DNA from 3 places in the Paenibacillus sp. FSL H3-0333 genome. Region 2 is predicted to be linked to each of the others. Evidence: predicted binding sites of a transcription regulator. Region 2 holds the regulator's gene; each other region holds the start of a gene.
What was found. Region 2 encodes LexA, which represses DNA repair genes until DNA is damaged. Its sites were predicted from a motif close to CGAACATATGTTCG; they were not measured.
Positions count from the first base shown of each region.

Region 1: MHH78_RS01295 (putative DNA modification/repair radical SAM protein) is a predicted target of LexA. The motif match lies at 5,581-5,594, and genes of this name have one in related genera.
Region 3: MHH78_RS11245 (YolD-like family protein) is a predicted target of LexA. The motif match lies at 5,323-5,336, and genes of this name have one in related genera.

Region 1 is NZ_JBBODG010000001.1:310,995-320,901, forward strand. It holds gene MHH78_RS01275 (hypothetical protein) at 201-593, shown strand; gene MHH78_RS01280 (glycoside hydrolase family 18 protein) at 694-1,980, opposite strand; gene MHH78_RS01285 (glycoside hydrolase family 3 C-terminal domain-containing protein) at 2,157-4,943, opposite strand; gene MHH78_RS01290 (hypothetical protein) at 5,254-5,445, opposite strand; gene MHH78_RS01295 (putative DNA modification/repair radical SAM protein) at 5,639-6,949, shown strand; gene MHH78_RS01300 (TIGR03915 family putative DNA repair protein) at 6,949-7,839, shown strand; gene MHH78_RS01305 (phosphoketolase family protein) at 7,882-9,907, opposite strand, start outside.
Region 2 is NZ_JBBODG010000001.1:4,031,815-4,041,721, reverse strand. It holds gene metH (methionine synthase) at 1-1,653, opposite strand, end outside; gene MHH78_RS18320 (FixH family protein) at 1,823-2,245, opposite strand; gene MHH78_RS18315 (HAD family hydrolase) at 2,463-3,248, opposite strand; gene MHH78_RS18310 (hypothetical protein) at 3,284-3,811, opposite strand; gene MHH78_RS18305 (DUF896 domain-containing protein) at 3,859-4,068, opposite strand; gene MHH78_RS18300 (LysM peptidoglycan-binding domain-containing protein) at 4,178-4,594, opposite strand; gene lexA (transcriptional repressor LexA) at 4,792-5,418, shown strand; gene MHH78_RS18290 (L,D-transpeptidase) at 5,607-5,945, shown strand; gene MHH78_RS18285 (hypothetical protein) at 6,025-6,243, opposite strand; gene MHH78_RS18280 (hypothetical protein) at 6,358-6,579, opposite strand; gene MHH78_RS18275 (hypothetical protein) at 6,671-7,030, opposite strand; gene MHH78_RS18270 (hypothetical protein) at 7,046-7,318, opposite strand; gene MHH78_RS18265 (GNAT family N-acetyltransferase) at 8,001-8,588, shown strand; gene glnA (type I glutamate--ammonia ligase) at 8,914-9,907, opposite strand, start outside.
Region 3 is NZ_JBBODG010000001.1:2,513,774-2,523,680, reverse strand. It holds gene MHH78_RS11290 (PTS sugar transporter subunit IIC) at 1-904, opposite strand, end outside; gene MHH78_RS11285 (PTS lactose/cellobiose transporter subunit IIA) at 979-1,287, opposite strand; gene MHH78_RS11280 (helix-turn-helix domain-containing protein) at 2,040-2,477, shown strand; partial or broken gene MHH78_RS11275 (helix-turn-helix domain-containing protein) at 2,429-2,644, opposite strand; gene MHH78_RS11270 (hypothetical protein) at 2,684-2,941, shown strand; tRNA gene MHH78_RS11265 (tRNA-Leu) at 3,086-3,169, opposite strand; gene MHH78_RS11260 (WGxxGxxG family protein) at 3,347-3,820, opposite strand; gene MHH78_RS11255 (M15 family metallopeptidase) at 3,896-4,582, opposite strand; gene MHH78_RS11250 (hypothetical protein) at 4,761-4,922, shown strand; gene MHH78_RS11245 (YolD-like family protein) at 4,929-5,264, opposite strand; gene MHH78_RS11240 (GNAT family N-acetyltransferase) at 5,539-5,964, shown strand; gene MHH78_RS11235 (hypothetical protein) at 6,052-6,654, opposite strand; gene MHH78_RS11230 (PH domain-containing protein) at 6,855-7,346, shown strand; gene MHH78_RS11225 (glycosyl hydrolase) at 7,364-8,839, opposite strand; gene MHH78_RS11220 (NucA/NucB deoxyribonuclease domain-containing protein) at 9,002-9,442, shown strand; gene MHH78_RS11215 (hypothetical protein) at 9,571-9,717, shown strand; gene MHH78_RS11210 (hypothetical protein) at 9,765-9,907, opposite strand, start outside.

The DNA.
Region 1 (9,907 bases), 3.7 Mb from region 2:
TATATCCGTTTCCCTTTTTTTCACTGTAAAATATTTCACTACAATTAACCTGAATTCACAATTTGTATATTTTTAGAACATCCGCCCCCAAAGACAGCCCCGGGTTGTTCAAAAATAATCCCTAGAACTCCATACCCGCACAAGCCGCCCCCCAGGTTCTGAGTAAAATAGAGTATATAGAACAGTGAGGTGAATGACGAATGGCAAATTCAACAAAGCTCCGCAAGCGGGCACAGCAGCTGAAGGGCCAGCCGGTCTGCATCACTTTGCATAATGGGCGTTCCTATGTAGGGTGGATTACAGACCTGAACCAGGAGGCAGTGATTCTGTCCAGACCCAGCACGCGTAAGGGGCCACCCTCGAAACGGAAATCCTCTTCAGCTGCGCGCAGAGCAGAGGTGTCCGGCTTCATGCCTCTACTCGGCTCGCTGATGGGCGGGGGAGGCGGGGCGGCCGGTATCGGCGGGGGTCTCGGACGGTTCATGGGCATGTTCGGAATGGTGCAGAAGGCCATGCCGGTGATGAAGATGGGCTACAATATGATCAAGTCAATCCGGCCTTTTCTGGGCGGGCTCAAGGGCTTAATGGGCTAACACTTATATTTTCAAAAAAACGGATGTGCCGCTATTTCGCATGGGCACATCCGTTTTGGTGTAGAGCTTCTTACTCGCCGCTGGCAGCAGGGTCTCCGGTCTATTTTTTTACCACCTTGAAGTTATCCGTAAGCAGCAGCCAATTCTGCGGAAAAGGCAGGCCCAGCTTCCAGTAGCTAATGCCCCGCAGCCTGAGCTCCTTGATCAAATCGAACTTGGCCTGAATCGAGCGGGCATCCTCAAACCATACCTTATGCTGCCGCCCCTCGTCATCGGTGTAATTGAAATGCGGCGCCTGGGCTCTATAGTCATATTGAATGGCTGCATTCCGGTTCCTTGCCAGATCAATGGCCGCCTGCGGACTGAGCGCTTTCGCATATTGCCCCCCTGCTACAAAAGGCAGCGTCCAATCATAACCGTACAGATTCTGGCCCATCATGATTTTACCGGCGGGCATCTCGCTTGCTGCATAGGTCAGCACCTGACGGACAGGCCCGATTGGCGAGACAGGCATCGCCGGCCCCCCGCTATAGCCCCATTCATACGTCATAATAATGACGAAGTCAGCCACCTCGCCGTGGACCTTATAGTCATGCGCCGTATACCAGGCCCCAACCTGTGACGCGCTGGTCTTGGGGGCAAGGGCGGTGGACAGCAGGAAGCCCTCCTTATGAACGACCTCTGCCGCTTTCCGCAGAAAAGAATTGTACGCTTCACGGTCCTCCGGCCGGAGAAACTCCAGATCAAAGTGGATATCCCGGAAGTTCAGCCGCTTCGCTTCCGCGATGATGTTCTCAAGCAGCCGGTCCTGAACCTCCTGATCATTAAGAATAATGCGCCCGAGCTCCGAGCTGAACTGGGCATCCTCCAGATTCGTCACGACCATCATCAGCGTCACCTGATGCTCTGCAGCAATGGAGGCAAGGCCATCCAGAGGCGGCGGGACCAGTGTTCCGTCCCGCTTGATCCGGAAGCTGAACGGTGCGAGATACGTCAGCTCAGGAGCAGCCTCACGCGCAGCATTCTGCAGCGGCTGGGAGACACTCTCCCCTCGGGGCTCCACATACGCGTTCACTTCCGCCTGCCGCCTCGGTCCAGGTGGAAGGTACAGACGGAGTCCGACCTGTAACGGCTGATTCAGCGTCAGCCCGTTCACCTCCGCCAGCTCGCTTGCCTTCAGGCCGAACCGCTTGGCGATGCTGTAGAAGCTGTCGCCCGGCTGCACCCAATAATACTGCCCGGCAATCGGGATTACCAGCGCCTGCCCTGCCACCAGGCTTCCCGGCGCAGAGAGCTGATTCGCCTCAGTTATCGTATCAGTGCTTACTCCGTAGGCCTGCGCAATGCCATACAGCGTCTGGCCCGGCTGCACTACATGTATTTGCATACGTTCCTGCCATCCCTTCATAGTAGCCGTTTTATCTCTATTTTATTCGGCGGCCCTGCGGGTATGCGGAATCAGGCGGATATCAGGACAACCCCTTAGCATGTAAATTCTTGTATTTGCAAAAAAAAGACACCCCGGAGGGTGCCTTGCTGCTCATGCTATCAATGATCCTGATGTTATACCCGCTTGAATTCAATCCATTCAATCTGCAGGCCGGGCTTGACGAAGTCCAGCTTCAGCTCATACCGTCCGGCTTCCAGTTCAACCTTGACCAGCTTCTGTCTGATCCACCGGCCCTCCGTTCCGTTCGTCTGAATGGTGGTTACCGCTTGTCCGTTCAGGGTCAGGTTGCAGGCGCTCTGCGCAAGCTCAGGCTCAGGAGACATGATGCTGACAATAATGCGGTACTGCCCCGCCTCGTCAGCCTGAATGTAAGTCGGCCCGGACACAGCAGGCGTTACCTGTGCGTTCTCGCTCAGCACCTGCGCCTGCTCAGCCCCGATAGCCGGATCAGCCTTGAACGTATCGACCGCTTCAATAATCTCGTGCTTTCTGGAGAAAACCGGCGCCTTCATGATGAACTCACAGATGTTGATCGCTGAGCGCTGAAGCTCCCCGCGGGTAAGCGTACCATTCTCCAGAGATGCGATCGTATTGTCATCGTAAGCGTTAACCTCTGCCCCATAGTTACTAACGACCATGTACAGATCGTTCTGGGCGCGGACCATCCAGTTCGTATTCTTACGGTCTGCCGGTCCTCCGTTCGCCACATCGTTCATGATCGCCCACCAGTCGGTCATGACGATCCCCTGGAAGCCCCATTCGCCGCGAAGCAGCGTGGTGTTGAGGTCATAATTCGAAGCCGCCCAATGCCCGTTCACCGGATTGTAGGAGGTCATGATCGAATTGGCTCCGCCCTGCTTGACTGCGATTTCGAAGCCCTTCAGGTAGATCTCACGAAGCGCGCGTTCCGATACGACAGCATCGACCTTACTGCGGTGCTTCTCCTGGTTGTTGCAGGCAAAATGCTTCAGCGTCGCATTAGAGCCGCCCTTCATAATTCCGCGTGTGCATGCGGCAGCGAAGATCCCCGAGATCAGCGGATCTTCGGAGAAATATTCGAAGTTACGCCCGTTGAGTGGGCTGCGACGGATATTCAGCCCCGGTCCCAGCAGCGCATCCACCTGGTTGCGCAATAATTCCTGGCCTTCCATAACATACAGTTCTTCCACCAGCTCCGCATTCCATGTAGCGGCCAGCAGGGTTCCAATCGATACCTGTGTTGCCTTAGCCCCACTGTCCATACGGATGCCGGAAGGGCCGTCCGCTGTAGCTGCAACCGGAATGCCATAGCTGAACAGACTGTCGCTCACGCCCCCGAACGCCGATGCCGTACCCGGAGTGACCAGCGGGCTGCTCATGCCTTCGCCCCGGACAATCGCCGCCAGATCCTGGTCGCTTAGCTGGGCAATGAAGGTGCTCATGCTAACTTTTCCGTCATGGACATCTCTCAGGGTATATCCCTGATTGCCAGTCTGCGGAAGCTGCTGCGGCAGATTACGTTCAATCCGCTCCGCCAGATCCACCTTACGCGTCGGCACCTCGGAGGAGACCAGCTCATACGAACCGTCTGCCTTGCGGGCACCCGGCTTCATCCGCATGAAGCTCTCGGTAGGCGCCATAGCCTCTTGCAGCTGTTCCACGACCTTAAGCTCATCCAGCACATAGCCTTCTTGTCCATCCAGAAGCACTGCTGATACCGCTTTGACGCTGGTTCCTGCATAGAAGCGGTAGGTTCCGGCTTCCAGCACATAAGCGGAAGCGTGCCCGGTCACTCCGGCGTCATCATAGGAAGCCATGGAATGGAGCGGGAAGCTTACAGTAAGGCGCTGAGACTCACCAGGCTCCAGCAGCTTAGTCTTAGCGAAGGCTGCCAGCGCTTTGGCCGGTTGACCCAGCAGTCCTTGCGGCGCTTCAACATACACCTGCACTACTTCTTTACCGGCATATACGGCTCCCGTATTCGTTACGGTGACGCCGATTTCAATCTGCGGCTCGCCCGCCTGGTTCACCAGCTTCGCTTCCTCCGGCTCCAGCTTGAAGGTCGTGTAAGAGATCCCGTAGCCGAATTCATACTGAACCTTATCGGGACAGAAGGTCTCGAAATAACGGTAGCCCACATAGATATCTTCCTCGTACAGATTCTTGAACTCATTGCCGTAGTTCTTGGTGGACGGGTAGTCTTCAATAGAGTAGGCGATCGTATCCGTCAGCTTGCCGCTTGGCGTAACCTCTCCGGCCAGAACATCGGCGATCGCGTGGCCGCCCTCCATGCCGCCATGCCAGGAATAGATCACTGCAGAGATAGGGTTCACATAAGCGGCGTCATTTACCCAGCTCATATCCATAATGTTGGATACGTTCAGCACCACAATCGTCTGTTCAAAATGAGCCGTAACCGAGACAAGCATCGCCTTCTCATCTTCCGTCAGCCGGTAGCTGCCTGCAGTATCGGCATTATCCTGATCCTCGCCCGCCGTACGTCCAATGACCACAACCGCTTTGGCTGACTGGCTTCTTGCCTGTTTCACCAGCTCGTCCGTAAGTGGCATTTCCTTCTGGTTCCACGGCTCCGCAGCCCATACCTTGCCGCCGTCATCGAACGGGTTAAGCCCGATCCAGGCCTCGTAGGCAGCAGCCAGCTCTTCATTCACGCTAATGTTCTTCTTGCTGCGCAGTCCATCCAGCAGATTCGTCGTATATGCAACGTGAACGCTACCGCCCGATCCTGTACCGCTGCGGTAATAATTCACCTGTATTCTGCCAAAAACAGCGACGCTCTCACTGTCACCCAGCGGAAGCACCTGTCCCTCATTCTTAAGCAGTACCGCACCCTCTGCGGCTACCGTCCGGCTAAATTCTGCAAAACCCTCTAACGGCACTCCAATGTTCTGTGTACTCAATTGGTTTCCTCCTGTATGTTCATTTCCCATGCTGTGGGTTGATTCTATAGATAACGCCCTCCCTGCAGGGAATATACGTTACCTTGAATCTCTATGGTCCTTCATATAGCATATCCTTCTAAGAATATAAGCTCCAGCCAGATTATTCAAGCACCGCTTGCCGGATCGCCGGGATGCGCACCTGTCTGCATAAATTTTTTTAGTAAAAAGACAGTTCTAAAATAAAAAGACACCTGTGCGGGCGTCTTTCAAGCCTGTTCCTATGCAATCCGCTCCGCCTGAAGAGATACGGCCGGATCTTCTGTTTATTTTATCTGCGGCGGCGGCCCTTCATCATGCGGTTGTACATAATAAGAGCAGCAACGATCATGCCCAGCATGGCTACACTGCCTGCCGATTCCTGCGACATGCCGAACATCAGGCACACACTTGTCACTAACTGTCTTGTCAGCAGCGCAACCGCAATCAGCATGATGGGCCGCCATATGTTATATCCTCTCACTTCAGCAACACTCCTAACCCGAATTTCAATAACCGTATGATTCCTCATTCCATGAACCATCAGTTTCTATTATAGCACAAGAAGGAATGCGCATACATTTTACAGTCGGCCAAGAAGGGGGAGATACTTTTGACAAGAACATACGTTCGGTATATAATGCTCACATATGAGGGGGATTGAGACCGTGGATGTAATGGAGAAACTAGAGATTCTGACCGCTTCCGCCAAATATGATGTGGCGTGCACTTCAAGCGGTTCCGACCGCAAGGGCCAGGCCGGGGCGCTCGGCAACACCTCTCCGATGGGCATCTGTCACAGCTTCGCGGCGGACGGGCGCTGTATCTCGCTGCTGAAGGTGCTTATGACCAACGGTTGTGTATATGATTGTGCCTATTGCATCAACCGCAAATCTAACCCCATTCGCCGGGCGGCCTTCACCCCCGAAGAGATCGCAGATATCACCATGCAATTCTACCGCCGTAATTATATAGAAGGACTATTTCTTAGCTCAGGCATTATGCGCAATCCGGACTACACTACAGAGCAGTTAATTGCTGCACTTGAGCTGCTGCGCAATGTCTATCATTTCAACGGTTATATTCATGTAAAAGCCATCCCCGGAGCAGACGAAGCCCTCCTGTCCAGACTTGGTCTGCTTGCCGACCGCATGAGCGTCAACATCGAGCTGCCCTCGCAGGAGAGCCTCGGACGGCTCGCACCTGATAAAAGCAAGGTATCCATCCTGAAGCCGATGGGGCTGATTACCAGCCGGATCAAGGAGAACCGCTCCGATATCGTCAAGTATAACCATGCTCCCCGCTTCGCTCCGGCTGGACAGAGTACCCAGATGATTGTGGGGGCAACGCCTGATACGGATTACCAAATCCTTAATCTGACGGAAGGCCTATACCGTAAATACTCGCTCAAGCGCGTCTTCTTCTCCGCCTACACCCCGGTGGTGGAGGATTCCCTCCTGCCCGCACTAGACACCAAACCGCCGCTGCTGCGGGAACACCGGCTCTATCAAGCCGATTGGCTCCTGCGCTTCTACGGCTTCAAGGCGAATGAATTATTGGATGAGGCCGTGCCGAACTTCAACCCGCTGCTGGACCCCAAATGCAGCTGGGCCGTTAACCACCGGGAGCAGTTCCCCGTTGAGATCAACCGCGCCCCTTACGAAATGCTGCTGCGTGTACCCGGCATCGGCGTAAGAAGTGCACAGCGGATCGTGAAGGCCAGACGGGCCGGATCGCTCGATTTCCATGCGCTGAAGAAGCTGGGAGTAGTCCTCAAGCGTGCCCAGTTCTTCATCACCTGCAAGGACAAACCGCTGGAAGGGCTGAAGGTCAGCGAGCATACCCTGCTTCGCTCGCTCATGTCCGGGGAGCAGCTCGCTCTCCAGCAGCCGCAGGTGGAGCAGCTCACGCTGTTCGACGACTTTAACCTGTCGGCCCTTCCGGCAGCAGATGGTTGGGACCTGCTCAAGAAAGGAGCGAAGGCCTGATGTTCAAGCCGTCCGCACTGGCGTACACCTATGACGGAAGCTTCGAGGGTCTGCTGTGCTGTGTATTTGAGAGCTATGCCTGGAAGGAGAAACCGCTGGCGATTCATGCTGAAGGCGGGGAAATAGGCCTGCTGCTGGAAGCGAAATGGATTGAGACCGACAAAGACAAGGCCGCACGAGTACTGAAGTCCCTGCCGCTTCGGATCAGCCGCGAAGCCGAGGAGCTGGTGCGTCTGGGCTTCTGGAGCTGCGCCCCCGATAAGGAGATGCTGCTGCTGAACTTCCTGTATCTCGGCTTCCAGCATGGCCGCAAGGTGATGAATATGCTGGCGGATGACACCGTTAACACGCTGATGAAGGCTGTCCAGCAGCTGCGGCATGAAGCGCATCTGTATACGGGCTTCGTTCGCTTCTCCGTATACGGCCCGGTCATGGCCGCAGTGATTGAGCCTCAGGGTTATGTGCTGCCTGTGATCCGGGAGCATTTCTGCGACCGGTTCCAGGAGGAGAGCTTCATGATCTACGACCAGACCCATGGGGCTGCGCTGATTCATGAGCCCGGGCGTGTGGCCATCGTGCCTCTAAACGGTTGGACCCCGCCCGAACCCGATGAGACGGAGGAAGCGTACCGCCGCTTATGGACTGGCTTCTATCATGCCATCGGCATCAAGGAGCGCCGCAATGACCGGCTGCGTTCCTCGAAGATGCCGAAGCACTACTGGAAGCACATGTTGGAGATGAATGGGAGTAATGGTGCCCCTGTACGCACCGCGGCGCAGCGGAAGAAGGTATTGCAGCCGGAGGTCCCGGAGACCATAATCCAGCTCCAATCATTGGACAAAAAGCGCTCCGCAGCCATCAACATGACTACCGGAGCGCTCCTTAATTGAAGCCTACTATATTATTAATGAAATAACACGATCATCTAGAGCTTAGTTCAAAGCCTTCCATACCCAGCTCTCAACCTCTGGAAGGTCGATGCCTTCTTCACGGATGTACGCGTGATGCTTCTGCACCATGGCGTCCATCTCGTCAGCGATGGCCTGGTATTTGCTTGCTTCCGGCAGGCTCAGCACAGCTTCCTTCGTAAGATCGAAGCGGTCCATCTGGTTGAGGACACGCATATCGAACGGTGTAGTGATATCGCCATTCTCACGGTAGCCGTGCACATGCAGATTATGGTTGTGGCGGTCGAAGAACAGGTCTTTGATCAGGCCTTCATAGCCGTGGAAGGCGAAGATGACCGGTTTATCTTTTGTGAAAAATTGATCAAACTCATCGTCAGACAAGCCGCGCGGATCAAGCTTCTGACTTCTGAGCTTCAGCAGGTCGACCACGTTGATGTAGCGGATCTTCAGCTCAGGCAGCTTCTCATGCAGGATCGAGATGGCAGCCAAGGCTTCCATAGTTGGTTCGGTACCCGAAGAAGCGATAACGAGATCCGGCTCTCCGCCTTTGTCGGTGCTGGCCCAGTCAATGATCTTAAGGCCTTTGTCCACCAGCTCCTGAGCTTCGTCAGCCGAGAACCATTGCGGACGCGGATGCTTGGAGGATACGATCAGGTTGATCTTCTGGCGGTCATTCAGGATCTTGTCGAACACAGCCAGCAAGCTGTTCGCATCGGACGGCAGATACTCACGGATGAATTCAGGCTTCTTGTCAGCCAGATGGCCGAGCAGACCCGGATCCTGGTGGGTATAACCGTTATGGTCCTGCTGGAACACTGTCGATGTGGCGATCACGTTCAGGGAAGGAATGTCTTCTCTCCAGGTCTGATCTGTAGCCTTGCGCAGCCACTTGAAGTGCTGGGTGATCATCGAATCGACCACGCGCAGGAACGCTTCATAGCTGGCGAAGAATCCGTGGCGGCCGGTCAGTACATAACCTTCCAGAATTCCTTCTGCCTGATGCTCCGACAGCTGGGAGTCAATGACACGGCCGTATGGAGCGAGGAATTCATCCTGCGGTTCCTGAATGGCATCCATCCATTGACGCTTGGTCACTTCGAATACCGGTCCCAAACGGTTAGACATGGTCTCATCCGGTCCGAAGATTCTGAAGTTGCGGTTCTCTTCGTTGAGCGTAACAACCTCTTTCAGGTATTTGCCCAGCACCGCCATATCCTGTGCAATCACTTGGCCTGGAGCGGAATTATCGAGAGTATAGTTGCGGAAATTCGGCTTGTGCAGGTCTTTGATCAGTTTGCCGGCATTGGTTACCGGGTTCATGCCCATACGTCTGTCGCCGGTTGGCAGAATTTCAGCCAGATCTGCGTTCAAACGGCCATTCTCATCGAACAGTTCCTCAGGTCTGTAGCTGTTCAGCCATTCAAGCAATGCCGGAGCATGCTTCATGTTCTTCTGATCGACCGGAATCGGCACCTGGTGGGCACGGAAGGAGCCTTCGTTCGGCACGCCATCCCACGATTTCGGACCAGTCCAGCCTTTAGGGGAGCGGAAGACCAGCATCGGCCATACCGGACGGGCAGTATCGTTATTTTCACGGGCATTCTTCTGAATGGCGGCAATTCTCTCTACGATTGTATCCAGCACCTTCGCCATTTCCGGGTGCATCAGATCCGGGTTCTCGCCTTCTACGAAGAAGGCTTCCCAGCCGTTGCCGGCAAAATAGGCGGTCAATTCTTCTCTGCTCATCCGTGACAGAATCGTCGGGTTGCTGATCTTGAAGCCGTTCAAATGCAGAATCGGTAATACAGCACCGTCTGTAATCGGGTTGATGAACCGGTTGGACAGCCAGGAAGCGGCCAGAGGACCGGTCTCTGCTTCGCCGTCACCTACAACGACTGCTGAGATCAGGTCAGGGTTATCCAGAATCGAACCCACGCTGTGCGATAGGGAGTAACCCAGCTCGCCGCCTTCATGAATCGATCCGGGTGTTTCAGGAGCTGCATGGGAGGCAACACCGCCAGGGAAGGAGAACTGCTTGAACAGCTTTTTC
Region 2 (9,907 bases):
CACAATGGCATAATCCAGACCGGCCTTGGTGCACTCGTACAGGAATACCGAGTTCAGCACCTCGCGGCCGGCTTCCGGCAGACCGAAGGAGACATTACTGATACCGAGAATCGTGTGAACAGCAGGCATAGCCTCCTTGATCAGACGGATACCGTCAATCGTCTCCTTGGCGGAGCCGATATACTGCTCATCCCCGGTTCCTACAGGGAACACAAGGGTATCGAAGATCAGATCCTCGGGAGCCAGACCGTATTTGTTGACAAGCAAATCGTAGGAACGTCTGGCCACCTCAAGTTTGTCTTTAGCCAGGATGGCCTGGCCGGTCTCATCGATGGTACCAACTACAATCGCTGCTCCGTATTTATGAATCAGTGGCGTGACAAGCTCGAACTTCTCTTCACCATCTTCAAGGTTAATGGAGTTAATGATCGCTTTGCCCTGACAATACTGCAAGGCCAGATCAATGACCTTCGGGTCCGTCGTATCGATCATTAACGGCACCTTGACCTTCTTCACCACCAGCTCCAGGAACCGCATGATGTCTTCCGTCTCATCCCGGTCCGGGTCCTGCACGCAGACATCAATAACCTGTGCGCCGCTCTTCACCTGGGCACGGGCTATCTCCGAAGCTTCCTCATATTTCCCCTCGACAATTAGACGCTTGAACTTCCGGGAACCGAGGACATTGGTCCGTTCACCGACCATATACGGACGGTTCTCACTCTCCACGTACACCGGCTCTATCCCCGATAAGGCCGGAGGATGCTGGCCTTCAAGCTTACGCGGCGGGTAAGCCTCCATCACTTCAGCCATCGCCCGGATATGATCAGGAGTCGTTCCGCAGCAGCCGCCGGCAATGTTCAGCCAGCCCTTCTCCGCGAAGCCGCCCAGCTTACGGGCCAGGGAATCCGGGGATTCATGATAATTCCCGTTCTCATCCGGCAGACCTGCGTTCGGGTAACAGCTGACGGCCGCTGAAGAGATTGCGGACAGAGAACGGATATGATCCCGCATGAACTCCGGTCCGGTAGCACAGTTCAGTCCGATGGACACCGGCTTCAGATGCTCCAGCGAAATATAGAAGGCTTCTATATTCTGACCGGCAAGTGTAGTTCCCATAGGTTCAATTGTTCCTGATATCATCACCGGCAGCGTAATTCCGCTCTTCTCGAAGGCGTTACGGATGCCAATGCTTCCAGCCTTCACGTTCAGGGTATCCTGGGATGTCTCCAGGAGCAGCGCGTCCACCTTGCCGTCGATCAGGGCAACCGCCTGTTCTTCATAGCTGTCTATAAGCTCCTTGAAGGTGACTCCCCCGGTGACAGAGAGCGTCTTGGTGGTCGGTCCCATAGCTCCTACAACATAACGCGGGCGCTGCGGTGTATCATATTTATCAGCGGCATCACGTGCAAGTCTGGCGGCCGCAAGGTTAATCTCCCGGGCACGGTCCTGTATATCATATTCGGCAAGCACCACTGAAGTGGCACCGAAGGTGTTCGTCTCAATCAGATCCGCACCGGCCTCCAGGTATTTCTCATGAATGTCCTGTATAACCTCCGGCCGGGTCAGCACCAGCATTTCATTACAGCCATCCAGGTCATCCCCGCCGAAATCCTCGCCGGTGAGCGGCACCTGTTGAATCATGGTACCCATAGCTCCATCCAGTATCAATATGCGCTGCTGCAAGCTCTCAGCAAGTGTGTATTTGGCCACTTTCCATCCCCCCAGTGAAACATTAGAGTAATTTTAGCAGAATAAAGGGATTTCGGAAAGCCTTCCTTTCCACCCTGCATTATTTGTATTTCTATTGATTTCATTTCTATTACGGCGCTACCACAAGTTTCTTGCTTGGCATGGAATGCTGCGTCCGGGCAGTCACATGTGAAGTGACACTGAATTCGCCTGCCTCTGCAAAGGTATGTTCCCCGACATAAGCCCCTTCCCCGGCACTTTCACCCTTGATTTCAACCTTCTTGGTCTTATCCGCTGCCTCGTTGACCTCAAACATTACTTCTCTCGCATCATCCACTGGTTCACCGTCCTGTGTCACCACAGCCTTGAAGCTTACTGCCGTCCCTGCGGTTACTTCCTCCGGGGTCCAGCTCAGCTCCACCTTAATCGGTGACATGGAGGAATTGGCCGCAGCATGCATCTGCATCTCATCTTCCTTATTCCCCGAGCATCCGGCTAGCGTCATCCCCATTATAATGCATATAAGTCCCCTGCGTATCCTTGGCTTCATCATCTGAAGTCCTCCCGGTTCATAGGTAGATTCTTCTTCATCCACGAACATATCCATTCTATATTACAATGAAAGTCAGATCGCTACTCTTCTTATTATACACATTTTATTCAATTTGCCTTAAAGAAGCTGCATGATTCACTCGTTAACATGAGAATAGTCATATCTTTATAAAAAATGCCAATATCCTAAAATAGGATACTGGCCTCATAGAATTCAATTATAGGGAGTCTACCAGCGGCAGAAGCTCTGAAAGATGGCTGATCTGGTAATCCGGCGTAATCTCCGGGTCCGAGGCTTTGCTATTTCGGTTGATCCAGACCGTGGTCAGTCCGGCAGACAAGCCCCCAAGAATATCTGTCGTAAGCTTATCGCCCACCATTATCCCTTGCTCCGGAGTAATATCCAGCAGTCCGAGCGCATGCTCGAAGATTCCTTTGTCCGGCTTGCCTTTGCCGAAGCTTCCCGAAATTACAATGTGGTCAAAATACGGGGTAAGCTCCGGCACACCATCTAGCTTCTCCTGCTGAAGGGCCGGGCAGCCGTTCGTCAGCAGCAGCAGCTTCACCTTACCGCGCAGCTCGTTCAGCACCTGAAGTGTCTCCTCATAGATATAGGGACGGCTACGGCGCTCTGCGGCGAACTTGTCAGCCAGCTGTGCAGCCAGCGCTTCATCCTCTACCCCGAGTGAGGCCAGGCCGCGGCGCCAGGATTCCTTACGGTAGACAGGGGCAAGCTGTTCCAGTTGACGGAACTCCGGCTGCTCACCGGCAGTGAAGTTCGCCCACAGCGCTTCATACGGGTTAATACCGATTAGCTTCGTGAACGGATACGTCTCATAGGATTCGTACAGTGTACGGGCTTCCCTGCGTACAGCAGCTTCCAGCTCCCCGGGATCAACGGAATCTCCAGCAGCCTCACAAGCATAGCGGAAGGCTTCTTCCACACTGCGGTCATCCCACAGCAGAGTATCGTCAAGGTCAAATAGTACGGCGGTAATCGGCATTTGTTCTTCCACTCCCTATATGCTGGTCTGTCTTCCTATTCGTGCACAACCTCAATGTTGTTGTTCTTGGCGAACTGCTCCAGGCGTTCCCCCATCGCAGCAGTGTCATAACGGTTAATCAGCTTGGAGAAAATCCACTGCTTGCGCTTACCCTTATACTTAATAGTAACTACACTGCGCGATAAAGTGATCTTCTCAATATCCGCCGCAGCCAGGAAGCGTTCGCGGTTGTATTTAATAGTAGAGATACGCGCACGCTCAACCTTAAGGAACGGACGGCGGAAGAACAGCAGCGCAGCAAGCAGGAAGTACAGCACTACACCCAGCCAGTTGGCCAGAATCCCGCTTCCTTTGGCTTCGTCAATTGAGCCGACCACCCAGAACATGATGCCAAGCAGCATCAGTACAACGGGGAATACAATATTGCGGCCTTTGAAAATATCGATGCTTTTCGCAGCAGTCTTAGTGCTGGAAGTGTAAATGGAGTCCTTCCCCTGCTTCTTTCTTTGCTGGTTAATTTGCTTGGTGTTGCGTTGAACCATTCTTTCCCAAGAACGGGCCATGTAAGTTCCCCCTAGTCATCCTGTATTATCTATGAAAAGGCAACAGGCTAATGCTTAAGTCCGTTATTGCCTTCTTCATGCTCCGGATTGTCCACAATTTCGATGGTATCAAGCTGGGCCCGAAAGTTAGTGCGGATATTCCCCAGGTAAATCTCGCGGAGCTTGGCACGTTCAGCCAGTTCCTCTTCATTCAGGCCGCCGTTCTTAGCTTTGCGTGCCAATTCATTGATGCGTGCGACCAATTCGTCAATATTCAATACGTTTCCCTCCCTCTAAATTCATTTTAACTTTGCCATGAGAAAAAGAGCTTGTCAAGGTCTACCCCCTGAAAGCTCTCCGAGTCGATCATTAGCCTGCTGCATTCCTTCAGTATAAAGGTAAAGTCAGAATATCTCCGGCCTTAATGAAGCTGTTCTCCAAATGATTACTCTTCATTATTCCTTCTATATATACGGCTGTCTTCATGTCCTCAGGCTTGTTGCTTAACGCAATACTCCATAAGGTATCCCCGCGTTCGACTACAATCCGCTTATCCGGCTTCATCGACGAGACCGAACCGGCAAAAACATTCCCCACCACAGTGAATCCCGAAATAACAAGCATCAGCACCAGGAGCATCTTCATCAGGCTAACCTGACGGAATAGTGATGATAGCGCAGCGACACTATGAAGAATCGCGTCCTTGATCTTGGTTACATTACTATTAGCAGTTGGATTACCGGGAGCGGACACCTTGATATCCTCATTATTGTAGATGCTGTTGTATGTACTATACTTTAACATGATTATCATCCTCCAAACACATGTTCTTGCTTTCGAAAATAATATAACACGAACATGTGTTTCGATCAATAGTTTTTTCGGAACATTTGTTCTCTTTATTTCCGTTCTCTTATTTTCCTCATTTTAGAACTTATGTTTGTACGAACGGAAGTTCTATGTTATAATTTTCCCAAACATAGTATATGGGGTTGATACCGATGTCAAAGATTTCTAGTCGTCAGCTGGCGATCCTGGAATTTATACGTAATGAAGTCCGCAGCAAGGGTTATCCTCCGTCCGTCCGCGAGATTGGCGAGGCTGTCGGACTGGCCTCCAGCTCCACCGTGCATGGTCACTTGGACCGGCTTGAGAAAAAGGGCCTGATCCGGCGTGACCCAACGAAACCGCGTGCCATTGAACTACTCGGCCAGGAAGATTCAGAGAATGTGCATCAATTCGTCCAGACCGTTACCCGCATCCCGGTAGTGGGTAAGGTTACAGCTGGTGTTCCTATTACAGCAACAGAGAATATTGAGGATTACTTCCCGTTGCCTGCTCATTATGTAGGTGATAACAAGGTATTTATGCTATCTGTCCTTGGTGACAGTATGGTGGATGCCGGAATTATGAACGGGGATTATGTCATCGTGCGCCAGCAGCAGACTGCCGACAACGGCGATATTGTTGTAGCGATGACCGAAGAAGATGAAGCAACTGTCAAGACCTTCTACAAAGAACGGGATCATATCAGGCTGCAGCCGGAGAATCCGGCGTACGAGCCTCTCCGCCTCAACCGCGTTACGATTTTGGGCCGGGTCATCGGATTATTCCGCGATATCCACTAATCTACTCCCCGCTTAAGAACAGGCTGCTCCGCACCATGCGAAGCAGCCTGTTTTATGTTCATTTTACTTCGTGTAGTGGCCAAAAAGATGTATACAAACATTTGTTCGCATTCGGCTTTTTGGCCATTTTTTCTGCGAACCGCTGCCTAGCTCCGCACATATCCTGTTACAAAGGAGTGCTGATCTGTATGCCCAATTACCGAATTATCGTCGATCTGTCACAGCGCATGCTGTACCTGCTGGATAATGACGTTGTCACCAGAGGCTTCCCTGTCGGCATCGGCAAAATGTTAACCGTCTCGCCTGTAGGCGAATACACCATCATTAACAAACAGCCCAATCCGGGCGGTCCGTTCGGTGCCTTCTGGATGGGACTGTCCAAGCCGCATTACGGCATCCACGGAACCAATGACCCATCCTCCATCGGCCACATGGTCTCACACGGCTGTATTCGTATGTATAACGCAGATGTTCTGGCTCTAGCCGCCCTCGTTCCCATAGGTACCCGTGTCACCATCCGGGAATAGGAACGTCGCAAAAACCCTTGAGACGCCAGATTGCGTCCCAAGGGTTCCTGTGACTCATATAAATTAGAGCGGATACAGACTACAGCACACTTCTCAACAGACGGATAGCCACCGTATTCAAACGGATGGCCTCGCGGATCGATTCTCTGGCTGCCAGCAGTTCTCTTCTGGCCCGCGAACCTCTAGGCACCCTGCGCAGATTCTCATTGATTTCTTCCAGTCTCTCCAGCAGGATTGCCCGCTGTGTCAGCAGGACATTAATGGCTCTGCGAATCCGGTTACGTTCTCTTTGGCTCATCTTTACACCTCTTTTACACTTGGATAGTATAAGAGATGCCAAGAATGGCTCCAAAGATTGTGTGATTCGGCAGTAATGTTAGTTAGAGCTGCAGGTAGTGGGCAGCGAATCTGCTTACTTCTTGTTCAATCGTACCCGGAATTCAAATTCATCGCGTCTATAAGTCATTCCGGCCAGCACAATGTACTCCGGTGTCCATTTCTGTACAGGTCCGGCATAATCAGCAATCACATGCGGTTTGCCATCAACCAGCTGAACGACGTAGACCTGTACCTGTGCCAGTGCGGCAGCGAATAGATCAGCATCACTGGACAGTACTTTATAAGCCGTATTCAACTTCGTTCCTCCTTGTTCCACAACCATATTAAAGATTCCGTCTCGAATCTATTCAATTATACCGGGTCATGGAACAATATGTAAACCATATTTACAGCTTAATAAACAGGATTTTGAACAATCCGATATACTTCTTCGTGGCCCCGCCATCCCGGGTAAAAAAATTGGTATTCTTAAGGTCCGGTACACTGAATACAGAAAACAAAATGTAGTTATCCCTCACGGTCAAAGACTCAATTACAGGCTGGGCCACCTGCTTGGTAATTCCGTCGCCTATTTCCTGACCGAGCGTATTTTCCAGATTCTTTACAGAATATTCACTGAATGCTTCCTTTCCCGGATTCGTAACCGCCATCACAATCAGAACAAGGATAAGAACCAGTAACGACTTACCGCCCGATCTCCTGCGGACTCTGCGTGCAGGGCTTGGCGTATCATAACGCGAATTCATTCTTTTCCCCCTCTACTACAGAATATATAGTATCTCTAGCAACATGACCCCCAGCGGATTCAACATCATCCGGTACACGAACAGCATCCCACCTGTAATGCCACTGCCCCCGACATCAACGCTGCTCCAATCCCACAACGGCAGAGCCGGCGCATCCAGCCCATATTGCTCCATAAGCCTAGTTTGGGTCTCCGCTGGCACAGCCACTCCTTCCGCCCCAGCCACCGGACATGTTAGCGCCAGGATGAGCATCAGCGAAAGCATAATCTTATATGTATTCTTCATCATCCGCTCCCATGTCTGCCACTAGAATTCTCTTCTGGTTAAGTATATAGGAGATGGAATAGTATGTAAAATGAATTGATCTGGAGTTATAATTCCTTTATATTATGTTGTAAGGGTTTTGCTCAGTCTTCATCTTCAGTCTCTCCCCCGCACTAAAAATCGGGAGAGTTTTTTTATTTAGGAGGTAAATGTATGAACGGAAATAAGGTTATCCTCATTCTTCTGTCCCTATCCATACTGGGTATACTCCTTTACTTTGGATTAGCTTATGGATTGCTATGGTATATCATCCGGCCCCCGATTCCTCTCGAAGAATAATCTATTAAACCTGGGAGGAAACGTTGAATGGATTTTCGCTTAAGGCAATGCCGCTCATCCAAGGCGTTCTGATCACCGAATATTCGCCAGAGATCCTCGCTACGATTAACCAACTTACAGAGCAGCTAGGCACATACTACGTTTGGTGGGAGTAGGCGCCTTTTTTATAAACATACTTCGGAATAACTTATATACTAATGTAGCAGATCTTCCGCCCTCCCCCGTTTGACTTTGAACAATAATCTTAGAACTTCACCATCTAAGTAATGTCATCATGTTAAGATTACTTATAATCAAAAAGCACCTCCAAAATATATATTTCATGAGATAAACTTATAGAATCGTGATATTATTTGGAGGTGTACTTATGCGAAATATAGATTATACAAACTATTATTGGCAGGATGATGAAATTAGATTGCGTTCAATAGAGGCTGAGGATTGGGAAAGTATATATTTAACTGCATTCGATACCCCTGCCCGTCGTTTTCTGGAATGTACTATTGAATTGCCGCCTACAATCTCGGGTGCGAAGAAATTCGTTGAAGAGAACGTTGAATTTTCGTCCACTAATGGCCGAATCATGTTTACTATTGAAAATATGAACGGTGAAACGGTAGGTGGTATTAATCTAAACAGCATTGACGAGAGGAATGGTACTTTCAGCATAGGTATTGTAATTGATCATCCCTATCGAGGTAAGGGTTACGGTACCAGGGCAGTGCACATGCTTTTAAAATATGCATTTTTCGAGCGTAGACTTAATAAATTTAATGATTATGTTCTGGACGGAAATAAGGCATCGGCTGCTATGCTTAGAAAAGTAGGATGCGTTCAAGAAGGAGTCCGACGTCAAATCTTCTATATCAATGGTAAATATCATGATTCTATGTTGTTTGGTTTAACAAAGAATGAATATAGGGATCTTCATCATAAGGATGACCAAAATATATAATCATACATTAACCTAATCAGAGACGTTCAGTTCCATATACCAACAGCAGTCCGGGATTTATTTCTCGGTAAAAGAAAGCTGTTGGTTTTTTATATTAGAGTGCTCCTTGGCATGACTGTTGTGCTAGCTTTAGGAAGCCTGCTTTTTGGGTATGTCTTCACCACAATCTAACTAACCCTTCGCGGCCGCCAATTGTGTTCGGTTTTTTGTATACATCTTGAATCCCACATACGTAAGAGCACTAGATCCCCGGACAGATGTAAATCATACTCTCTAAAAAATATAAAAAGCCCCCGGCGCGAATAGCGCCAAGGGCTGCTGTATCCTAGTAAAGCGTCATGTACTGATCTCTTTCCCACTCGTGGACCTGGGTGCGGTAGATGTCCCATTCGATTTCCTTCAGCTCGTAGAAGTGGGCCAGGGCGTGTTCGCCGAGGGCTTCTGTGATCACGTGGCTGCGGATCATTTCGTTCAGGGCTTCCTTCAGATCGGCTGGCAGACTTGGAATGCCTTCTTCGATCCGCTCTTCTTCGGACATCACATAGATGTTACGGTCGATAGGAGCCGGAAGATCGAGCTGACGCTTGATTCCATCCAGACCTGCCTTCAGCATAACAGCGAGTGCAAGGTAAGGGTTAGCCGCCGGGTCCGGGTTACGAACCTCAACGCGTGTGCTGAGTCCTCTCGAAGCCGGAATACGGATCATCGGGCTGCGGTTACTTGCAGACCAGGCTACATAACAAGGCGCTTCATAACCAGGTACCAGACGCTTGTAAGAGTTGACAGTCGGGTTAGTGATCGCTGCAAAAGCACGTGCGTGCTTCAGAATCCCCGCCATGTAATAACGGGCAGTCTTGCTAAGGCCCAGCTTATCGCTCTCATCGTAGAACATATTCTCTTTGCCTTTGAACAGGGATTGGTGAGCGTGCATACCAGATCCGTTCATACCGAACAGCGGCTTAGGCATAAAGGTTGCATGCAGGCCGTGATGGCGGGCTACCGTCTTCACGACAAGCTTGAAGGTCTGAATCTGATCCGCTGCCTTGATGGCATCGGCATATTTGAAGTCAATTTCATGCTGGCCGGAAGCCACTTCGTGGTGGGAGGCTTCAATTTCAAAGCCCATCTCTTCCAGTGTCAATACGATTTCGCGGCGGCAGTTCTCCCCAAGATCCATTGGCGCCAGATCGAAATATCCACCCTGGTCATTCAGCTCTGTAGTCGGATTGCCCTTCTCGTCTGTTCTGAACAGGAAGAATTCCGGCTCCGGTCCGACATTCATAGCTGTGAAGCCCATTTCTTCCGCTTCCTGCAGACAA
Region 3 (9,907 bases), 1.5 Mb from region 2:
TCACTAAACCAATAGTTGAACCGGCACCACCGATAGTAGCCACTGCACTTACCCAGTTAAGAGTTACAATATTGGGCAAATCCGCATTGGCCACGCCTGCAGCAACGCCAACCATATTCTCGGCATCAAGTGCTGCCCAGATAGGAATCACCACTGACATCACTGCCATGCCATGAACCCCGAAGAACCAGCACAACCCAATCAATACATACACCAGCAATGCAGCCCAGATACTGGATCCAAGACCTGTAAGAGGAATTTGAATCAGTTTATAAATGATTTGATGCATGTCCCCGAAGCTGGTTAAGGATAGCAGATAAGAAATAGCGGCAAAAAGGATGCCAATAACAATACCCGGAATAATGCTTACAAAGGATTTGGATACAAATTCCGGAACCCCTTCAGGCATTTTAATCGTTATATTCCGGTTAATAATCAATACATACAATTTGGAAACTACAATAGCAACGATCATTGCGGTGAATAAGCCCTTTGGCCCTATCCAATCCAACGGCAAATTCGTAACTGCCATGTAGCCCTCTCCTGCGACTGTCAATGGAGTAACGATAAAAAAGCACATGAGGCTGATTGCACCTGCTGAGAATCCATCTTTATCTTCATTTGAGACATAGGAATAAGCAATGGAAAATGCTGCGTATACCCCCAGCATATTTGTTGTAACGTTGAGCAGAGTGTTAAATACTCCTTTTAAATTAGAAGACACTAAAAAGTTCTGATAAGCATCGAATGGCAAACTGCTCAATATAGTTGAAAAAGCACCCATCATCATGATTACCATCAAACCCATAAGACCTTTAGAAACCGATTGCAAAGCTTTGTTCGAAGATAATTTCGCTGCAAGCGGAACGACCATTTTCTGTAATATCCCTAAAAATCCGTTCATACCTGACCCCCCATTAAAATGTTTAGGGAGCCTTTAGCTATCGCATAAGGCTAACCCCGAATGATCCTGACTATCTATTTCTTGTTAACCTCATACAATTCAATAAATTCTGCAGCCAGATCTTTGACAGTCATAGCATTCATCAGATGGTCCTGGGCATGTATCATTAGAATCGTGATCTCCTGCTTACTTCCTCCTGCTTCCTCCTGAATTAGACCCGTTTGAATTTTATGAGCCATTCGCAAAACATCCGAAGCTTCCTGCAGCATTTTTTTAGCCGCAATAAAATCATTAGTTTTCGCCACTTGAATCGCTTCCATCGCTTTACTTCTAGCTTCTCCAGAATTGGCAATCAGCGTCATAATCTTCTCCACGTATTCCATTCCATCACCTCTGCGTTTTTTCTCTCTTATCTGTCTTGCTGTCCTTGTTACAAGGTAAGTATAATTTGATATCGCTTTCAATTGAACCCATTCTTTTTCACCTACCTGGGGGAAAAAGAATGGCATTGCTTTGATTCCCCGTTTGCAACTATGCGTACCACAACAAAGCCAGAGAAGGTATCATCTCCATTCCAATACTCATGGATATAATAGACTTTACCTGCTCTTACAGCAGGGTGCTCCTCCCAGCCAGGCAGGCCTTGAAGCTCCATCAATCTCCACTGCTTCATACAGCGATGGATCAATCCCGGCCAAGGCTGCCAGAAAAATGATTGTCCACCCGTCGCGACAACCCCGGATATGAAATGCGGCAGGTAACTTACAGTCTGCACGAACCTTAAAAAATACATGCTTGACCTAGCTAAGCAACACACTCTATCAAATCCGCCATCAATGAAAACGTTATTCTTTATAGAGAATACAACGTGGATTTAGCCAGTATAAATAACTTATGGTTGAACACAAAGCACTTTATAAATGAAGGAGATTTGGAAGGAGCGATTTTCAGAGGAGGCATCTATATTCAAATATGGGTTTCGCTTGGGAGTAACAGGATAAATCACCTTAAGTGCTTTTATCCACGGTTTAACCACACTCCGTATCAATTCTCTACTATAAGCATTTAAATCCGTACTATATCCTGTTGAGCCTCCTACCAAAAAATTCTATCGTTTGATTAGGGGTGAAGGGAAATGAACAGCATTGAATCTATTGGGGAAAATATCAGGATTTTAAGGTTGAAAAATGATTTCAGTCAGGAGCAGCTTGCACTAAGTGCAGGGGTAAACACATCTTACATCGGGCAGATCGAACGCGGAGAAAAGAACCCTATGATCAAAATACTAGAGCAAATATCGATTGCTCTGGAGATCACCTTAGTTGATCTATTAACTTTGTATGATCCGAAGGGAGGTGTGGGAAGCGGTTGCCATCCGTCAGCTTTAACTATAACCCCTGAAACCATTAAGCAGTGTCTACTGGAAGTACTGATGGACAACACAAATATGATTATTGAAAATAAGAAAAATACACAATCCCCAAACAAAAAAGAGCACCCCAAAGGCACTCTCCCACTCCCAGATTCCTTCTCCCCCGGCACATACTCCACCAACTCCGACAGCTTACACTGAAACGTATCACATAACCTGACCAGCGTCTCCAGCTTAACGGTCTCCAAGTCGGTCTCCCGATACAGTTTGTTAATCGAATTCCGGCTCAGGCCTGATTTCTCCATTAGCTCGGTGATGTCGTCGATCCGGTGTTTGGCCATAAGGATTCTTAAGTTGCTTCTCAACATGAGGCGTAGCTCCCCTCTAGTTATTATGTATGTATAGTTATGCTCCACATCCTCTTTGAAGCGATGTACCGGGAACTGCTGGATACAGATCCTACATATAAAATGCTGCTGCAAGAAAGTGATCAGTACTTCCACCAGCTTAGAAATGCCTTGCCAGAGGAGCTGCAGGATGCCGCTTTCCAGTATGAAGACACGCAGTTCTCCCTTCAAGCCATAACCGAACGCGCCATTTACCTGCAAGGCTTCAAGGATGCGCTTTATCTCTCCAATGAGCTGCGAAGTTCCTCTACTGCATAATTCTATCTTAGCTGCACATTCCCCTGTTTCAATCCTTAACTCTGTTTCTAGCGTGTACGCTGTTTCTGTCCTGTAAGCCGCTTCTAACCTGTATGTATAGAAAAGACGCATTCAGCAGAATGCGTCTTTCTCTACTACTATATATGCCGAGGACGGGGGTCGAACCCGTACGGTATTTCTACCGCAGGATTTTAAGTCCTGTGCGTCTGCCTGTTCCGCCACCCCGGCATGTTGTGTGTGCGTTCTTACGCGACAAGAAATATAATATCACGTATCTGGAGGATACGCAATTGCTTTTTCCAATATTTCTGCATAAGCAGCAAATAGCCCGTTCAGTCGAGACTGACACGGGCTTTACTGCTTGGCGCTGCTGTTCCTTTGCAGAACTGCGGTGCCCTGCTCCGACTAGTGGCGGTCACGCTCACCGGTTCTGCTGCGCATGCCGGCCAGACCTAGGAGGCCGACGAGACCGAGCCAGCCCCAGTTGGAGCCGTTTCGGGTGTTGCTTGTGGTGGTTGTGCTCTGTGCCCGGTAGCGGCCCGTTGTGTTATTGTTGGACAGCGGGGAGACGGAGCTGTTGTCGCCGGTACGGATTTTGTCCTTCATGATGGATTCGGTCTTGTGCATCGAATCTCTGGTCTCATTCATCATGGTATTGCCCCGGCTGTCCATCATACGGTCATCCAGATTGCCCATATTTCCCATGTTGCCCATTCGGCCGTCAGTCGTTGTGCTGTGCATGCCCGGAGCGGTTGTGCTCATAACGCCCGGAGTCGTAGTTGTCATACCGCCCGGCGCTGCTGCGGAGATGTCACCTGCTCCGAGCAGACTCATGGACAGGACCGTACCGCAGGCAAGACTTGTGATCAGCTTGTTCAAAATGTTGTGCCCCCTTCATGGATGTGGTTACTCGCTGATAATTTCCCCATCCGGGACAGCATCTATGCAGAGAAGTTATTCCTTCACAATGTTCACGGTCTTGCTGGACGCATTATACGTGACCTTGGCTCCAAGTGCTTCCGCAATCGCACGTACAGGCGCATAGGTTACCGCATCGTCCATGACGCCGGTCGTCAGCTTCTTTCCATTGAGCGTAATATTTACCGGGATATCCTTGTTCACCTCTGGCTCACCTCCGGTTATACGGCTTAGTGCGGCTGCACTCTGCTGGGCAGTAGGCCGTCTGCCCGCTTTCAGGTCCTGGATGCTAAGGCCGAAGCTCATCTGCAGATGAGCGTAATCCTTGAAGGAGGTCCAGTCCCCGCCCCATTCGAACCCCAGCTTCTTCCCCTCCTGCACCACCTCTTGCCAGTCTGCCAACTTGTCGCCATCCCCGTCACGTTTCATATCCCAGGACACATTCCTGCCATCCGGCAGGAGCAGCGCAAAGTCTATTGCCAGTCCGTAATTATGGTAGCTGTCGCCTCCCCGGGCATTGGTTACAATGTCGCCCTTCTTGGTTCTCCCTTGAGCATATAGCTCATTCTGCTGCGCTATCGTGCGCATGCCCTGCGTAATGAGGATCTGCACCCCCCGGTTATAGCTCCGTCTAATCAGCTCGTTCGCCCCGGCCAGTACGGCCGGATGCAGCTTCGCCAGCATTGCGGCCGACTTCTGCTTGACCTGCTCCAAAGTAAGCATCTACTCACCCCCTGGTATAGTAAATGCCCGCTTAGGCCGGATTGCTTGCACCAATGACCGTTTTTTTCACAAAATAAGCTGTGCAGCGTCCTATCTCCCCGGATGAACTGTGCATCTACAGGCCAGAATAAGAAGATAGACCGCAAGTCAGGTCATTCTAACGGAAAGGGGGATGAACATGGAGATACACAGCGACAGCTACAGAATAGCCCCGCTTAGCGACCAGGAGGATGTGGTCGAAGTAATCCGCCAGGCGGAATCGGAGATTGCCAGGATGACCGGGAACCCGGAAGTCACGCTGATTGCCTATGAGAAGACGGATGGACACCGCAGCAAGTAAAATCTGTCAGACAATATAAGCCTCCACAATGTCATCTACAAGCAGCCACTTCCATTCCTCCGCCCACTGCAGCTTGAATTCACGCGAGTGGGTGTGAATGGAGGTCACGAACCCGCTCAGCTTCCTCTGCTCCTGAGGATCATACAGCACCAGCGTTACCCGCACATGACTCCGCAGCGATAAGGCCAGCGTATGCTCAATCTCTTCCAGCTTCTGCTCATCCAGAACCGGCCTCAGGCTATGCCAGGTCTCCCGTTCGTCCCTCCTGATCCCGCCCTTATGCTCCGTCAACATGATTCGGTTGCTCTCCCGCAGACCGCCCGCTTCAAGCTTCTTGCCCATTGCTATTCCCCCACTCGTTGTTAATTACCCGGACTACATCATCTTTCCGCCCATAAACCGAACGTACGTTTGTATTATATCCGCGATTCAGCTTGTTAGGCAAGCAGAAATTAATGTCAGAGCAAGGACGCAGAAGGAGGGCTTTAGCTGATTATAATAAAGGGTTGAAATAGCACCACACCTGCATGAAAACAGCCATCCCGTGGTTCTAGTTGTTTCGCTAATTTAATGCCATCATTAGGGGAACGGGGTAGAAAGGACGGAGATGATATTTATGATTAGAGCTGCAAATGTGGAGGATCGAGAGGGTATTTCCAGACTATTGACGCAATTAGGTTACCCGGATACCGAGCTTTATATGAAAGAGAATATAGAAAGACTTCTTGCTGACCCTAATGAGGAGTTAATGGTCTATGAAGCGGAAGGATGTGTTATCGCCTGTCTTTCCCTGCATTATATCCCGCAACTGGGCATGAGAGGAGATATCGCCTCCATTAGTTATCTGGTTGTGGATTCCTCAGTTAGAAGTAAGGGAATTGGACAGGAATTAGTGGAATCCGCTTCAGCTTCCGCCACCCGAAGAGGATGTGCCAGTATCCAGGTTCATTGTCATGCCAGAAGAATAGAGGCTCATACATTTTATGAAAGACAAGGTTTCAGGGAGGCCCCTAAGTACTTCTCAAAAAGATTGGGCCAATAATTCAATCCACAGCAAAAAGACGCCTACAGTAATGCTGTACAGCGTCTTCATCTGAATCCTTTGGCGTATAACAAGTCTTGTCTCTGCTTATTTCACTGACGAAGTCCCAGCGCTTCCAGCACCCGGTTCCTGCTTGGCATCTGTGCCTGCATCTGATACGGTTCCTGGTACGGCTTGCTCCTTATCAATCAGTCCGGCGGCTTCTCTGGCTTCATTCAGCTTGGAGATGCCATAGAGCATCGCTACGTCCGCCTGCTCATTCATCGTGTTGAATTCCTCAGCGGTCACATCGGGCGATACTGCGCCCTTGGAAGCCTTCTCCTTGATCTGATAGGCACTCTGGAAAGCGATCACCGAATCTCTAAGCAGCTTCTCGATCGTATCCGGCAGGCCACCCGCAATCTTGATATCGTTCACATGATCTGCAAGCTGAGATGCGGTATCCTGGAAGCTGTCCACAGCCTTCTCGAATTCTTTGTCTGTCGCTTGTCCGGTGGAATAAGAGGTTAGCGTGGTGTTGAAGTTCTCTAGCGAGGATTTGCCCATTTCGTCGAATTTCGACATTTCATTGTAAAAGTTCTGTACCGTCTCCTGTACCTCTTCCGGGGACGCCGGTTCAGCACTGTTATTGCCGCAGGCACTGAGTATCATGACGGCCACTAGCAGTCCTGCAAGTAAAGCTTGTCTCATAGTTAAGATCCCTCCACTTAACAGAATAATATCGATTTTTGTTAAGTGCAAATGAAATTAATGTAAAATTCGGCGCAATGAAACATATGTCAGCAGTTAAGCGTATTCATAGGGAGAAACGGCGGTCCATAACCCGTTGATGACTGGCAATTCCTGTTATACTATAATGAATTTATCTGTTCAAGGAGAGGAAGATTATTATGGCTTATTGCACAGCATGTGGTGCGGAATACAAGGAAGGTGCCAAATTCTGCGGGGAATGCGGAGCAGGTACAGAAGAGGTCGGTTCTCCGGCAGCAGCACGCCGTCCGGCGGCTGGCCATAGCTCCGGTCCCGAAAAAGAATTATGGCAGGGCAAGCCTGCCGGCATCTCCGACCGTCTCAAGGGGCTGATCGGACTGAATACCACCAAGTATACGATTACGTCCCAGCGGATTATGGTGAAGAGCGGACTGATCGGCAAGGATGTCGAAGAAATCGAGCTGCTGCGGGTCAATGATTTCTCTGTCACCCAGTCGGTTATGCAGCGTATGCTGGGCATCGGGACGCTGATCATTTTGTCGGATGATGCTTCATCTCCACAGCTCCCCTTCTATAGAATCCGTAAGGTTCAAGCTGTCAAGGATATCCTGCGCCAAGCCGTCCGTGACGAGAAAATCGCCAACAACATCAGCTACCGCGAGCATATCTGACGCTTCGTTACACTTGGTTATGGAAGGTAGAGAGCTCCTGCCGGAATGACGCCTTTGGCCTGGCTGGGGCTCTCCCACATCAGTACCGCCCGCGCATCCCCCTGGTTCTCATAGTACTCCACCTTCAGGTCATGCAGCTTCCCTGCAATCAGACTCACTGTGCCTTGCCGCTCCTGCCCGCTCTGCTTCATCCAGCTGTCAATAACCAGCTTCCCGTCGATCCATATCCGGATTCCGTCATCTGAATACGAGTAGATCGTATAGGTCTCACTGTAGGCAGCGCTTATTCGACCGCTCCAGCGTACGGAGAACAGATCTGCGTGAACGGCCGGATCAGGCGCCGCCTGCCTCCAGGCGAAGTTAATATTGGCATCTGTCCGGGTGAGGGCAGGCGTGCCGCTAAGCGTAATATTGTTATAATACTGCCCATAGAGGCCCGGCTTGGGGAGTACCCCTCCTGAAGAAGCATACGCCGCCGCCTTGGCCGAATAGTCGTCTCTGGAGAACACGGCACTATTCTTCATAAAAGCCTGAATTACTGCATCCTTATTGCGCTCGTACAGCATCTTGCCCCAGGTCATCTGGTAGCTCCATTTGTTCTGAGTGCCTGCCAGCACAGTTGGCGGAGGAAGCTCCCCGTTCTCGCCGATGGCGATCAGCTTGCCGCGCCCCAGGTCCCAGAGCATATCATGATGGCTTACCTTGTAATCCCCCTCGAAAATATCCGCTGCCAGCACATCCACTCTGCCGCTGCCCGGATAATACTTCGCCGGCTCCTCACTATTCTTGTTCTTGGCATTCGGACTCCATACCCACAGCAGATTGTGCAGCTGATGATAGACGGTGTACCGCTGGAACATGATCTCCCAGAGGGTCACGAAGGAGGATTTCTGGCCCCACCAGAACCAGCCGCCGTTCATCTCGTGGTAAGGTCTCCAGAGTACGGGGACACCGGCGTCATCCAGCTTTTTCAGAAAAACAGCTACCTTATCGAGCTCCGCAATCATTGCCGTATATTCTGGCGTTCCCGCTGTGATGTACTTGCTGAAATTAGCTTCGCTGAGGCTCATGGAGACATTCGTCCAGGCCGGAGCACTGCCCGGCAGGTTGGCATGATAGGTCATCGCTACGATTCCCCCGGCCTTATGCCAGCGGATCGCACTGTCGGTTACTCCCTGCCGCTGGCTGCTGATAAGCTTCTCCGTCTGGCCGCTGATCGGCCCCATCTCATAACCGTGTAGTCCGGCGTAGCTGCCAGCGGTATTCTTCAGCTTGTTGTTGATATCATCCGGGCTCTCCAGGTAATCATGCTGACCGCTGATCATTCCCTGGCCCTGCAGCCAGTACAGCGTCTCCAGCAGCTTCCTTGCGGGCGCCCCCAGCTCCGCGTCAGCGGGAGACATCTGTATTTTGCGAAAAGCCGCTTGCCACTGCACATCACCTATCAGCCGCGAGGCTGAATCCAGCAGGTCCCTGAGGTTGCGCTGTTCCACATTTTCCACCATCCTTTTCCTTGTGTTTGTACATATTATGACGAATTGTGGAACTTCAGCACGGCAAATGCACAGAATTAGGGCTGTCGCAATCCGTTATTCTTACGCTATACTATTCAGGGCACAGGCATTATACCCATACCCACTTACAAAGGAGCAGATATGAAAGCCAAAAAGTCCATCATCAGTCTCATCATTATCGCCCTGCTCAGTCTTGCCGCCTACCTGCTGGAGGAGAACGGACAATGGCTGCCGCAGACCCCTTCTGCGAATCCTTCGGAGGTCGTGAAGCTGAAGTTCCCGGCAGACCGCTACCCGGAGACCGCAAAGCACATCCAGAAGGCCATCCGCAAGGGAGAGTCAGCGATCTGCACCATCAACCGCAAGGACGCGGAGGAGAACCGCAAGGCGTCTCTGAAGGGAGTCCCCACGAAGAAAGGCTATGACCGGGACGAATGGCCGATGGCCATGTGTGAGGAAGGCGGAGCCGGGGCGCATATTGAGTACATAACGCCCAGTGATAACCGCGGAGCGGGAAGCTGGGTCGGCAATCAGCTGGAAGCATTCGCAGACGGTACGCGTGTGGAATTTATTTTCAAATAAGCCGGCATGTGGGGGATGTTATTCAATTTCACCGCGATAAAGCGTAGAATGAAATGGGATAATATAACTTAGATGGAGAGCCGGAAGTGTTCTATATCTGTTATCGGGGCAAAAGGCTGTACGGCCCTATGTCCGAAGCTGAAGCCTTACAGGAATGGTTCGCGCTTGCAGGAACAATCAAGGAACTCTATATTATTGAAACCGACGTAGCTACAGGCAGAATCAAACGCCAGATCGGGCCAACGGTCCGTGCTCATAAGAAGAAAAAGAAATAGCCCTATCCGGCACAGGCCGGACAGGGCTACACTGGCTATAGGCGGTTCTAGAACAAACAGGCTTTAGTGATGATAACCAGCAGAATGAACAGAACCAGAATGGCACCTGTCGAAGTCCAAGGGCTTACTACCGGAACGATTGGAGGTCCCTGATTCACTCCACCTACGTTATTTCCACAACCGCAACCAT